Regions from separate parts of the Micromonospora sp. NPDC048935 genome, predicted to be linked through region 2. Evidence: riboswitches for the same ligand, from Rfam matches in the RefSeq annotation. Region 2 holds a riboswitch; the other holds the start of a gene.
The links. A riboswitch is a leader RNA that binds a small molecule or an ion and turns the genes downstream of it on or off. The one in region 2 is predicted to bind cobalamin.
Positions count from the first base shown of each region.

Region 1: it holds a riboswitch for cobalamin, as region 2 does, so the genes downstream of both, ACGFIW_RS23920 (ribonucleoside-diphosphate reductase subunit alpha) here and cobN (cobaltochelatase subunit CobN) in region 2, are expected to answer to the same signal.

Region 1 covers NZ_JBICTZ010000009.1:50,931-55,489, forward strand. The annotation lists gene ACGFIW_RS23915 (ribonucleotide-diphosphate reductase subunit beta) at 1-110, opposite strand, end outside; partial or broken gene ACGFIW_RS23920 (ribonucleoside-diphosphate reductase subunit alpha) at 164-2,482, opposite strand; cobalamin riboswitch at 2,677-2,894, opposite strand; gene ACGFIW_RS23925 (enolase C-terminal domain-like protein) at 3,454-4,559, shown strand, end outside.
Region 2 covers NZ_JBICTZ010000005.1:171,438-175,996, forward strand. The annotation lists gene cobN (cobaltochelatase subunit CobN) at 1-1,528, opposite strand, end outside; cobalamin riboswitch at 1,859-1,988, opposite strand; gene ACGFIW_RS16470 (hypothetical protein) at 2,180-2,455, opposite strand; gene ACGFIW_RS16475 (DUF5919 domain-containing protein) at 2,610-3,503, shown strand; gene ACGFIW_RS16480 (inositol monophosphatase family protein) at 3,500-4,312, shown strand; gene ACGFIW_RS16485 (hypothetical protein) at 4,434-4,559, opposite strand, start outside.

The DNA of each region.
Region 1 (4,559 bases), on a different contig from region 2:
TCGACCTCCTCCACCGTCCAGGTGTTGCGGATCGCGTCGCGGAACCTGTCGAAGAAGTGCGGGTAGCGCATCGGGCGGAGCGTGAGGTCCATCCCGGGGTCGAGCAACATGTGCGTGGTCCTCGTGTCGGTGGTGCCGGCATCGGTGGTGGGGTCGGCGGCTGTCACTGGCAGGCCTCGCACGACTCGGGGTTCTCCAGCGAGCAGGCCAGCGCCGCCGCGTCGGCCGCCACCGGGGCGACGACCGCGACGGTGGCCTGCTGGATCCGCGTGGCGGGGCGCGAACGCAGGTAGTACGTGGACTTCAGCCCGGTCTTCCAGGCGTACAGGTACATCGACGAGAGCTTGCCGATGGTCGGCGCGGCCAGGAACAGGTTCAGCGACTGAGACTGGTCGATGAACGGGGCGCGGGCGGCCGCCAGGTCGATAAGCGCCCGCTGCGGCAGCTCCCACGCGGTACGGAACAGCTCCCGGACCTCGGCCGGCAACTCCGCGATGTCCTGCACCGAGCCCTCCGCCCGCCTGATCGACGAGCGGATCCGGTCGGTCCACAGACCGCGGGCCTTCAGCTCGCCGACCAGGGCCGTGTTGACCTGGAGGAACTCCCCCGACAGGGTCTCGCGCTTGAACAGGTTGGACACCTGCGGCTCGATGCACTCGTAGCACCCGGCGATCGAGGCGATGGTCGCGGTCGGGGCGACCGCCACCAGCAGCGAGTTGCGCAACCCGTCCGCCGCGACCCGTTCCCGCAGCGCCGCCCAGCGCGCGGTCTGCGTACCCTCGACACCCCACAGGTCGGGTTGGAGCTGGCCCCGCGCGGCCCGGGTCTGCGCGTACGCCGGGTGCGCGCCGAAGCGACGCGCCAGGTCGGCGGAGGTCTCCAGCGCGGTCAGGTACAACTCCTCGCTGATCCGGGTGGACAACTCCCGCGCGGCCGGCGAGTCGAACGGCAGCCGCAGCGCGAAGAAGACGTCCTGTAGGCCCATCAGCCCCAGCCCGACCGGCCGCCAGCGGGGGTTGCTCGCCGCCGCCTGCGCGGTCGGGTAGTGGTTGATGTCGATGACCCGGTCGAGGAAGGTCACCGCGGTACGGACCGTGGCGCGCAGCCGGTCCCAGTCGATGCCGCCGTCGGTGAGGTGCGCGGCGAGGTTCACCGAGCCGAGGTTGCACACGGCGGTCTCGGCGTCACTGGACACTTCGATGATCTCGGTGCACAGGTTGGACAGGTGCACCACGTTGCCGTCCTCGGCGGTCTGGTTGCACAGCCGGTTCGCGGCGTCCTTGAACGTCATCCACCCGTTGCCGGTCTGGGCGAGGGTGCGCATCATCTTGCCGTACAGCTCCCGCGCCGGGACCTACCGCACGTAACGGCCCTGCGCCTCGGCCTCCCGGTACGCGGCGTCGAACCGCTCCCCCCACAGGTCGGGCAGCTCGGGCACCTCGTGCGGGTCGAACAGCGACCACAGCTCGTCGGCCTCGACCCGGCGCATGAACTCGTCCGGGACCCAGTTGGCCAGGTTGAGGTTGTGGGTGCGCCGGGCGTCCTCGCCGGTGTTGTCCCGCAGTTGCAGGAACTCCTCGACGTCCGGGTGCCACGGCTCCAGGTAGACGCAGGCCGCGCCCTTGCGCCGGCCACCCTGGTTGACCGCGGCGACGCTCGCGTCCAGCGTGCGCAGCCACGGCACGATCCCGTTGGACTGTCCGTTGGTGCCGCGGATCAGCGCGCCCCGGGACCGCACCCGGGAGTACGCGATGCCGATGCCGCCGGCGAACTTGGACAGGTTGGCGACCTGGGCGTACCGCTGGTAGATCGAGTCCAACTCGTCGCGCGGTGAGTCGACCAGGTAGCAGGAGGACATCTGGGTGTGCCGGGTGCCGGAGTTGAACAACGTCGGTGAGCTGGGCAGATAGGCCAGGCTGGACATCAGCCGGTAGAAGCCGACCGCCTCGTCCGGCGTCTGGGACAGCCCGCAGGCCACCCGCAGCAGCCAGTACTGCGGGGTCTCCAGCACCAGCCGGCTGGTGGGGTGGCGCAGCAGGTACCTGTCGTACACGGTGCGCAGGCCGAAGTACTCGAACCTCCGGTCGCCGTCGGCGTCGATGGCGTCGTCGAGTACCGCGGCGTGTGCGGCGACGAACGCGGCGGTGTCGTTCCCGATCAGGCCCTCGGCGTGCCCGACCCGGATCGCCGCGCTGAACGAGGTGACGCCCTGCCGACGCACTTCCTTGTCGACGTAGCCGGCCAGCAGCCGGGCCGCGAGACGGGAGTACTGCGGTTCCTCACCGATCATCTCGGCGGCGGTCTGGATGGACAGCCGGTCCAGCTCGGCAGTCGTCGCGCCGTCGTACAGCCCGCTGATCGTGCGGGTGGCGACGCGCAGCGGGTCGACGTCGGTCAGGTCGTCGGCCCACCGCTCGACCGCCCGGACGATCTTGTTGACATCCACGGACTCGGTGCTGCCGTCGCGTTTGCGGACCTGCATCGGCGTCCGCCGCAGGGCCGCGTCGCCGTGTGCCGGGACTACCTCGGTGACTGTCACCACTCACTCCTCGCGAGTTCGAGACCTGGTGGCCTTCGGACGCGCGGAGACAGACACCGTCGGACGCCACGCCGGGCAGGCGCGGGTCAGGTGGCGTCGGCCGTCCCACGCGGCCTCGGACCGCCGCCCACCCGGATGTGGGTGCACGGCGCGCTGGCAGGTCTTCGGACTCACGGGCACGACCGGGTTCGCCGGTCTCCTACTGGCCGTCGCTTCCCAGACCGATTGGTGGCCCAGTGCTCATGACGGCTGTCGTTCCCACTCACCGCTGCGGGACAGTCCCGGATTTCCACCGGGTTCCCTCTTGCCTCGACCGCTCGGGTTGAGCGGCCGAACCAGCTGCGTCGACACCATATATAGGGACGCTGCGGTTGTCACACCCCACATGTCGGTGCCGGGCGTGTCGCCGCCGTGACGGGTGATGGTCGTCACGGGCGCGCGCGACCCGTGCCGAACGCGGCCCGCGCGGCGGCACACACCCGTGCGGACGCGACATCGAGCAGGTGCCGACATGCGGAAAGGTGTGATGTATTAAGTCTTCAGACGTAAGGATCCCTATTTATTTCCGACCGTCAATGTCAGAATGTGAAGTGGACATCCAATCTTCCGGGGCGCCCATCAGCTCCGCGCGGCAATTTCTCAATCCTGCCGGTCGCACATCGACACTCCGGCAACGACGACGAGCCGCCGCGCGGCAGGGTGCCTACCAGCGCCACACATGTCGCCACAGCCGCCGCCGAGGCCCGCGGGCCGGGTGCGACGACCGGGGCGACAGCACGCTGACACATTCGCATCGGGACCGATACATTAGATGTCTTGGATTCGTGGGTGATCGACGTCGTTGACGTGCCGGATTAGCCCTCCGTATACTCCCAGAGATCATCTGATCTTTAGCCTAGCCGGGCGAGGAGCGCATGCCGCAGATCACTGCCGTCACCATCGAGGACGTCCGCTTCCCCACCTCCCTGACCGCTGACGGCTCCGACGCCATGAACAAGGACGGCGACTACTCGGCGGCCTACGTCGTCCTGCACACCGACGGCGTCGACAGCACGGGCGCGCCACTCGCGGGCCACGGTCTGACCTTCACCATCGGTCGCGGCAACGACATCGTCGTCGCGGCGGCGGTCCATCAGGCACAGCGCCTCGTCGGCGTGGACGTCGCGACGATGGCGGCGGACATGGGCGCCGTCTACCGCCTGCTCACCTCCGACTCCCAACTGCGGTGGCTCGGCCCGGAGAAGGGCGTCGTCCACCTGTCGCTGGCCGCCGTGCTGAACGCGTCGTGGGACCTGGTCGCCCGGCTCGCCGACAAGCCGCTGTGGCGGCTGCTCGTCGACATGTCCCCCGAGCAACTCGTCGACATCGCGGACCTGCGCTACCTGTCCGACGCGCTGACCCGGGACGAGGCGCTGGCCATCCTGCGCGCCAAGGAGAGCACCAAGGCCGCCCGTCTCGCCGAGCTCGACCGGACGGGCTACCCCGCCTACACCACCTCGGCCGGCTGGCTCGGCTACGGCGACGACAAGCTGCGCCGGCTGTGCCAGGAGGCGGTCGACAGCGGCTACGGCTACGTCAAGCTCAAGGTGGGCGCCGACCTCGACGACGACATCCGCCGCTGCGCCATCGCCCGAGAGATCCTCGGCCCGGACCGCAACCTGATGATCGACGCCAACCAGGTGTGGGACGTCGGTCAGGCCATCGAGTGGGTCAAGGCCCTGGCCCAGTTCGAGCCACTGTGGATCGAGGAGCCGACCAGCCCCGACGACATCCTGGGCCACGCCGCCGTCCGTCGCGCGGTCGCGCCCATCGGCGTCGCCACCGGCGAGCACTGCCACAACCGGGTGATGTTCAAGCAGCTGTTCCAGGCCGGGGCCATCGACTTCTGCCAACTGGACACCGGCAGGTTGGCCAGCATCAACGAGATCGTCGCCGTGCTGCTGCTCGCCGCGAAGTTCGACATCCCCGTGTGCCCCCACGCCGGCGGTGTCGGCCTGTGCGAGATGGTCCAGCACGTGTC
Region 2 (4,559 bases):
CCACGGCGTCCGCGCCGAAGCCGCCGTCTGCGGGCGGCGCGGTCAACCAGCGGTACGCGGCCAGGTAGTGGTGACTCGGCGGGAGGTCCGGGTCGTGGTAGATGGCGATCGGGTTCTCCCCGAAGCCGCGCGGCGGCTGGATCAGCAGCACCACGTTGCCGAAGCGCAGCCCGGCGAGGACGATGTCGCCGCCCTCGGTGTACAGCTGGCCGGGCGGCTCACCCCAGTGCTCCCGCATCCGCTCGCGCAGCTCGGCCGGGATCTGGTCGAACCACCGCCGGTAGGTTGACCCCGGTATCCGGGCCTCGGCGGCGGCCAACTGCTCCGGGGTGAGCCACTCCACGTCGTGGCCTCCGGCGGCGATCAGCGCGTGGATCAGCGCGTCGCCGTCGTCGGGCACCGGCGCGTCGCCCAGGTCGTAGCCAGCCTCGGCGAGCGCGGCGAACAGCCGGACCGCCGAGACCGGGGTGTCCAGCCCGACGGCGTTGCCGACCCGGGAGTGCTTGGTGGGGTACGAGCTGAGTACCACGGCGACCCGCTTGTCGGCGTTGGGCACGTAGCGCAGCCGGGCGTGGCGCACCGCGATCCCGGCGACCCGGGCGGCCCGCTCGGGGTCGGCGGCGTAGACGGACAGGCCGTCGGCGTCGATCTGCTTGAACGAGAACGGCACGGTGACGATCCGACCGTCGAACTCGGGGATGGCCACCTGCATCGCCGCGTCCAACGGGGACAGCCCGGCGTCGCTGGCCTCCCACTGCGCCCGGGTGCTGGTCAGGCAGAGCGCCTGGATGACCGGCACGTCCAGGGCGGCCAGGGCGCCGACGTCCCAGGCGTCCTCGTCGCCACCTCCGGAGGCGTCCGCGGCGACCGCACCGCCGGCGGCGAGCACGGTGACCAGCAGCGCGTCGCAGCGGGCGAACAGCCCGAGCGGGCCGGCGCCCGTGGTCAACCCGCGCAGCGAACCGCAGAAGATCGGCAGCGGGTTGCCGCCGGCCTGGTGGACCGCGTCCGCGAGCACGTCGACGAAGTCGGTGTTGCCGGCGAGGGCGTGCGCCCGGTAGAAGACGATCCCCACCGTGGGCCGATCCGGGTCGGCGGGGTGTTCGCCGTGCACGCCGTACGCCGGGGTGGGTGTGGGCGGGGCGAACCCCTCGCCGGTGAGCAGGACCGTGTCGGAGAGGAACCGGGCCAACTGCCCGAGGTTGTCCGGCCCGCCCTCCACCAGGTACGCCAGCGACTGGGTGACGACCCCGGACGGCACTGTGGAGATGGCCATCAGCTCCGCGTCGGGCAGCGCCTCGCCGCCGAGCACGACCGTCGGCACTCCGGTGCCGAGCAGCACGGCGAGGCCGTCCGGCCACGCCTGTCGGCCGCCGAGCAGGCGTACGACGACGAGGGCGACCCCGTCGAGCAGGGCGGGCACCTCGTCGGCGGCGACCCGCGCGGGGTTGGCGAGCCGGTAGTCGGCGCCGCTGGCGCGGGCGGCCAGCAGGTCGGTGTCGGCGGTGGACAGCAGCAGGATGCGCACGGCGGGCTCCGGAGAGTGACGCCCTGGCCGCTGCGGAGGCGACCTGGACGAAGCGGATGGGTGCGGCGTCAGCCGGTACGACGGCGCTGCCGGACTCGTCGACGCGGGCGTCGGAGTCGGTCAGCGGCGGGCGCTCGGCTCAGCGGTACCGGAAGCCAGCGGCCTGGCGCGCGTCGAGGCAACCGGCGCCAGACGTGCGGGCGCGGCCGGTTGCGGGTGCGGGGTGTCGCCCGCGATGCGGGTCATGACGATGCTCGTCGATGAATGAGACGCCGTGCGTCATCGGGTCCTCCTCGGGTGTCCACGCCCTGGGGTACGTCCCGACGGCCGAAGTATCCTGGCTTCCGGATCGACGCTCTCCCCCGGCCTTCCAGCCGCAGACACACGGCCGTGACTCACGAGGGGGGATCGCTCCCCGGTGACAGTGGCGGGACCGCGTCGGAATCGCACCGACTTCCTTCACTGCCGTCAGGCCGCGAATGCTGCCACACCCCTCCGCCGCCGGTCAACGCCGGCCCCGGCGTCGCCCGGCCGCGCTCATCACATTGACCTGGGAAAATATAGGCGCGCGGGGTTGCCTGACACACGAGACGGCGAGCTGATTGGAGCTGATGTCGTAGACGGTTCAGCACCCACGCGGTCAGCCCTGGGTTACTCGTGCTCGAAGCGACGCGGCCGGCGGGTCAGCGACAGCCAGCCGAGGAAACGGGTGTGCATCTTGGCAAGGTCGGGGCGACCGCCAAGACTGAACAGGTCGTGGATCGCCTCGTTCATGCAGGACGTCAGGTAGAGGGCCAGCGCCAGCGAGTGGCCATAGAACTCGGCGACGAGATCGAGTTGCGCGCGGGAGCACGGCCACGCGGCGGCGCAGTTGCGGCACAGCCAGGTGGGGCGCATGGGCAGGTGCGGACGGGAGCGAAGACTCACACCACGACCCTGCTCACCCTAACCGCAGCCATCCATCACAGTGGGTGATCCCTCGGCGGATAACTTCCATCCACCCTCCGGATGTCGTCCCGGCACCGCCATCAGTTCGCTGGCTATGCTGACCCACATCCCCGGTGCGGGAAGGGAGCGGCGCGTGAGCGTCCGAACGACTGGAGCGTTTACCGTTCCCGACCTGCTGTGGGATTCCTCCGACATGCTCGACGCCCTTGCCACTCGGGACATCGCTCAGGTGTTCCGCCTCGTCCAGCGAACAACCCACGCCAGTCAAACCACCCTCGGCATCGCCACCGGGCTCAGTCAGGCGCAGGTCAGCGAGATCACCAGCGGCGCCCGCCGGGTCAGCAGCATCGACGTCCTCACCCGCATCTGCGCCGGCCTGTCCATGCCACGTCACGCACGCATGACGCTCCTGCTCGGCGAACGCGACCAAAACCCGACCGAACGCAACGTCAGTGGCCCGAAGGTCGCGAGGGCGGCGCGGGACCGGTGCGCCGATGTCACCGCGATCTATTCCAGCCGGTCAGATTTCGTGGCGGAGTTGCCGCCGCACGTCCTCTTCGACCATGCCAGGGACATCCGGGCGTCCGGCCTGTCACTCAACCTCATTTGCCAGCAGTACGCCGACAACCGCCTTCTGAAGCTCCTCGCCGCCGGCACCCACCTCCGTTGCCTTTTCCTGGATCCCGCCGGCGAGGCGATCAGGCGGCAGGAGCGTGAGGACGACTATCCGGACGGCCACCTCAGCGCGCTCACCGAACTCAACATCCAGAATCTGGCCCGCCGCATTCGTGACAGGCTCCCCGCAGGTGCCCGAGACCACCCGTCCATCGGCGTCTACGACGAGTCCATTCGCGCCAACGTACTCCTGATCGATGACCGACTCTGCGTCGTCCAGCACTACCTACCGCGGATGCGGGGCGTCGACTGTCCGACGATGGTCATCGAACGCAGCGCGGGCCCCGCCGGCCTCTACCCGATATTCGACGAGATGTTCACCTCACTCTGGGATCGCAGCCGCCAGCTATGACCGACTACGCCCGCCTCCTCCCCCTCGCGCAGGAGGCCGTCGACCTGGCGCGCGACCTGATGCGGACGCTCCAGCCCGGTGCGCTGACCTTCAAGGGTGACCGCGACATGGCTTCCGAGGTGGACTACGCCATCGAGAGGGCGGTCCGCGCGCATCTGGCCGCCAAGGCGCCCGACATCGGTTTCCTCGGCGAGGAGTACGGCGACAGTGGCGACGCCACCGCACTGACCTGGGCACTCGATCCCGTCGACGGAACTGTCAACTTCGTCCACGGCTCACCCCTGTGCGCGATCTCCCTCGGCCTCATGCACGGCGCAGACGCCGTCCTCGGCGTCATCGACCTGCCGTTCCTCGGCACCCGCTACCACGCCGCCAAGGGACACGGGGCCTACGCCAACAATCGACGCATCCACGCCAGCCGGGTCACCGACCTCAGGGATGCCGTCGTCGCCATCGGCGACTACGCGGTCGGCACCGGGGCCAGCGGGAAGAACACCGAACGACTCGCCATCACCGAGCAGCTCACCCGGCACGTCCAACGGATCCGCATGCACGGGTCTGCCGCGATCGACCTCGCCTGGTTGGCTCACGGCAGGATCGACGCGTTCATCATGCTCAGCAACAAGCCCTGGGACACCGTCGCGGGCGTCGCGGTCGCCCGCGAGGCGGGCGCCCTGGTCGTCGACCTCGACGGCACCCCCCACAGCGTGCACGCCGTCGCCACGATCGGTGGCAACGACCTGCTCCTACCGTCCATCCTCACGCTCGTCCAGCGATCACTCGAACGCACGGAACCCGACCAGGGTTGAAGCCCCGTTCGCATGGTCGCGCCTCGTCGATCATGGAGTTGTGGTGGGCGACAAAGCAACCATCCGTGGCTAAATTGGGCACCACGACTCCATGATCGACCCCGTTGGCTGAGGCTGAGCGTCAGCGGGCGTGGCGCTCCGGATGGGCCCGGTTCCACACCCGCATCCGTTCCGGGTAGCCGGTGCGGCCCGCCTCGTACAGCGGCACCGCGTGCTTGCGGGCGATCGCCCCGGCCGCGCGGGGCGT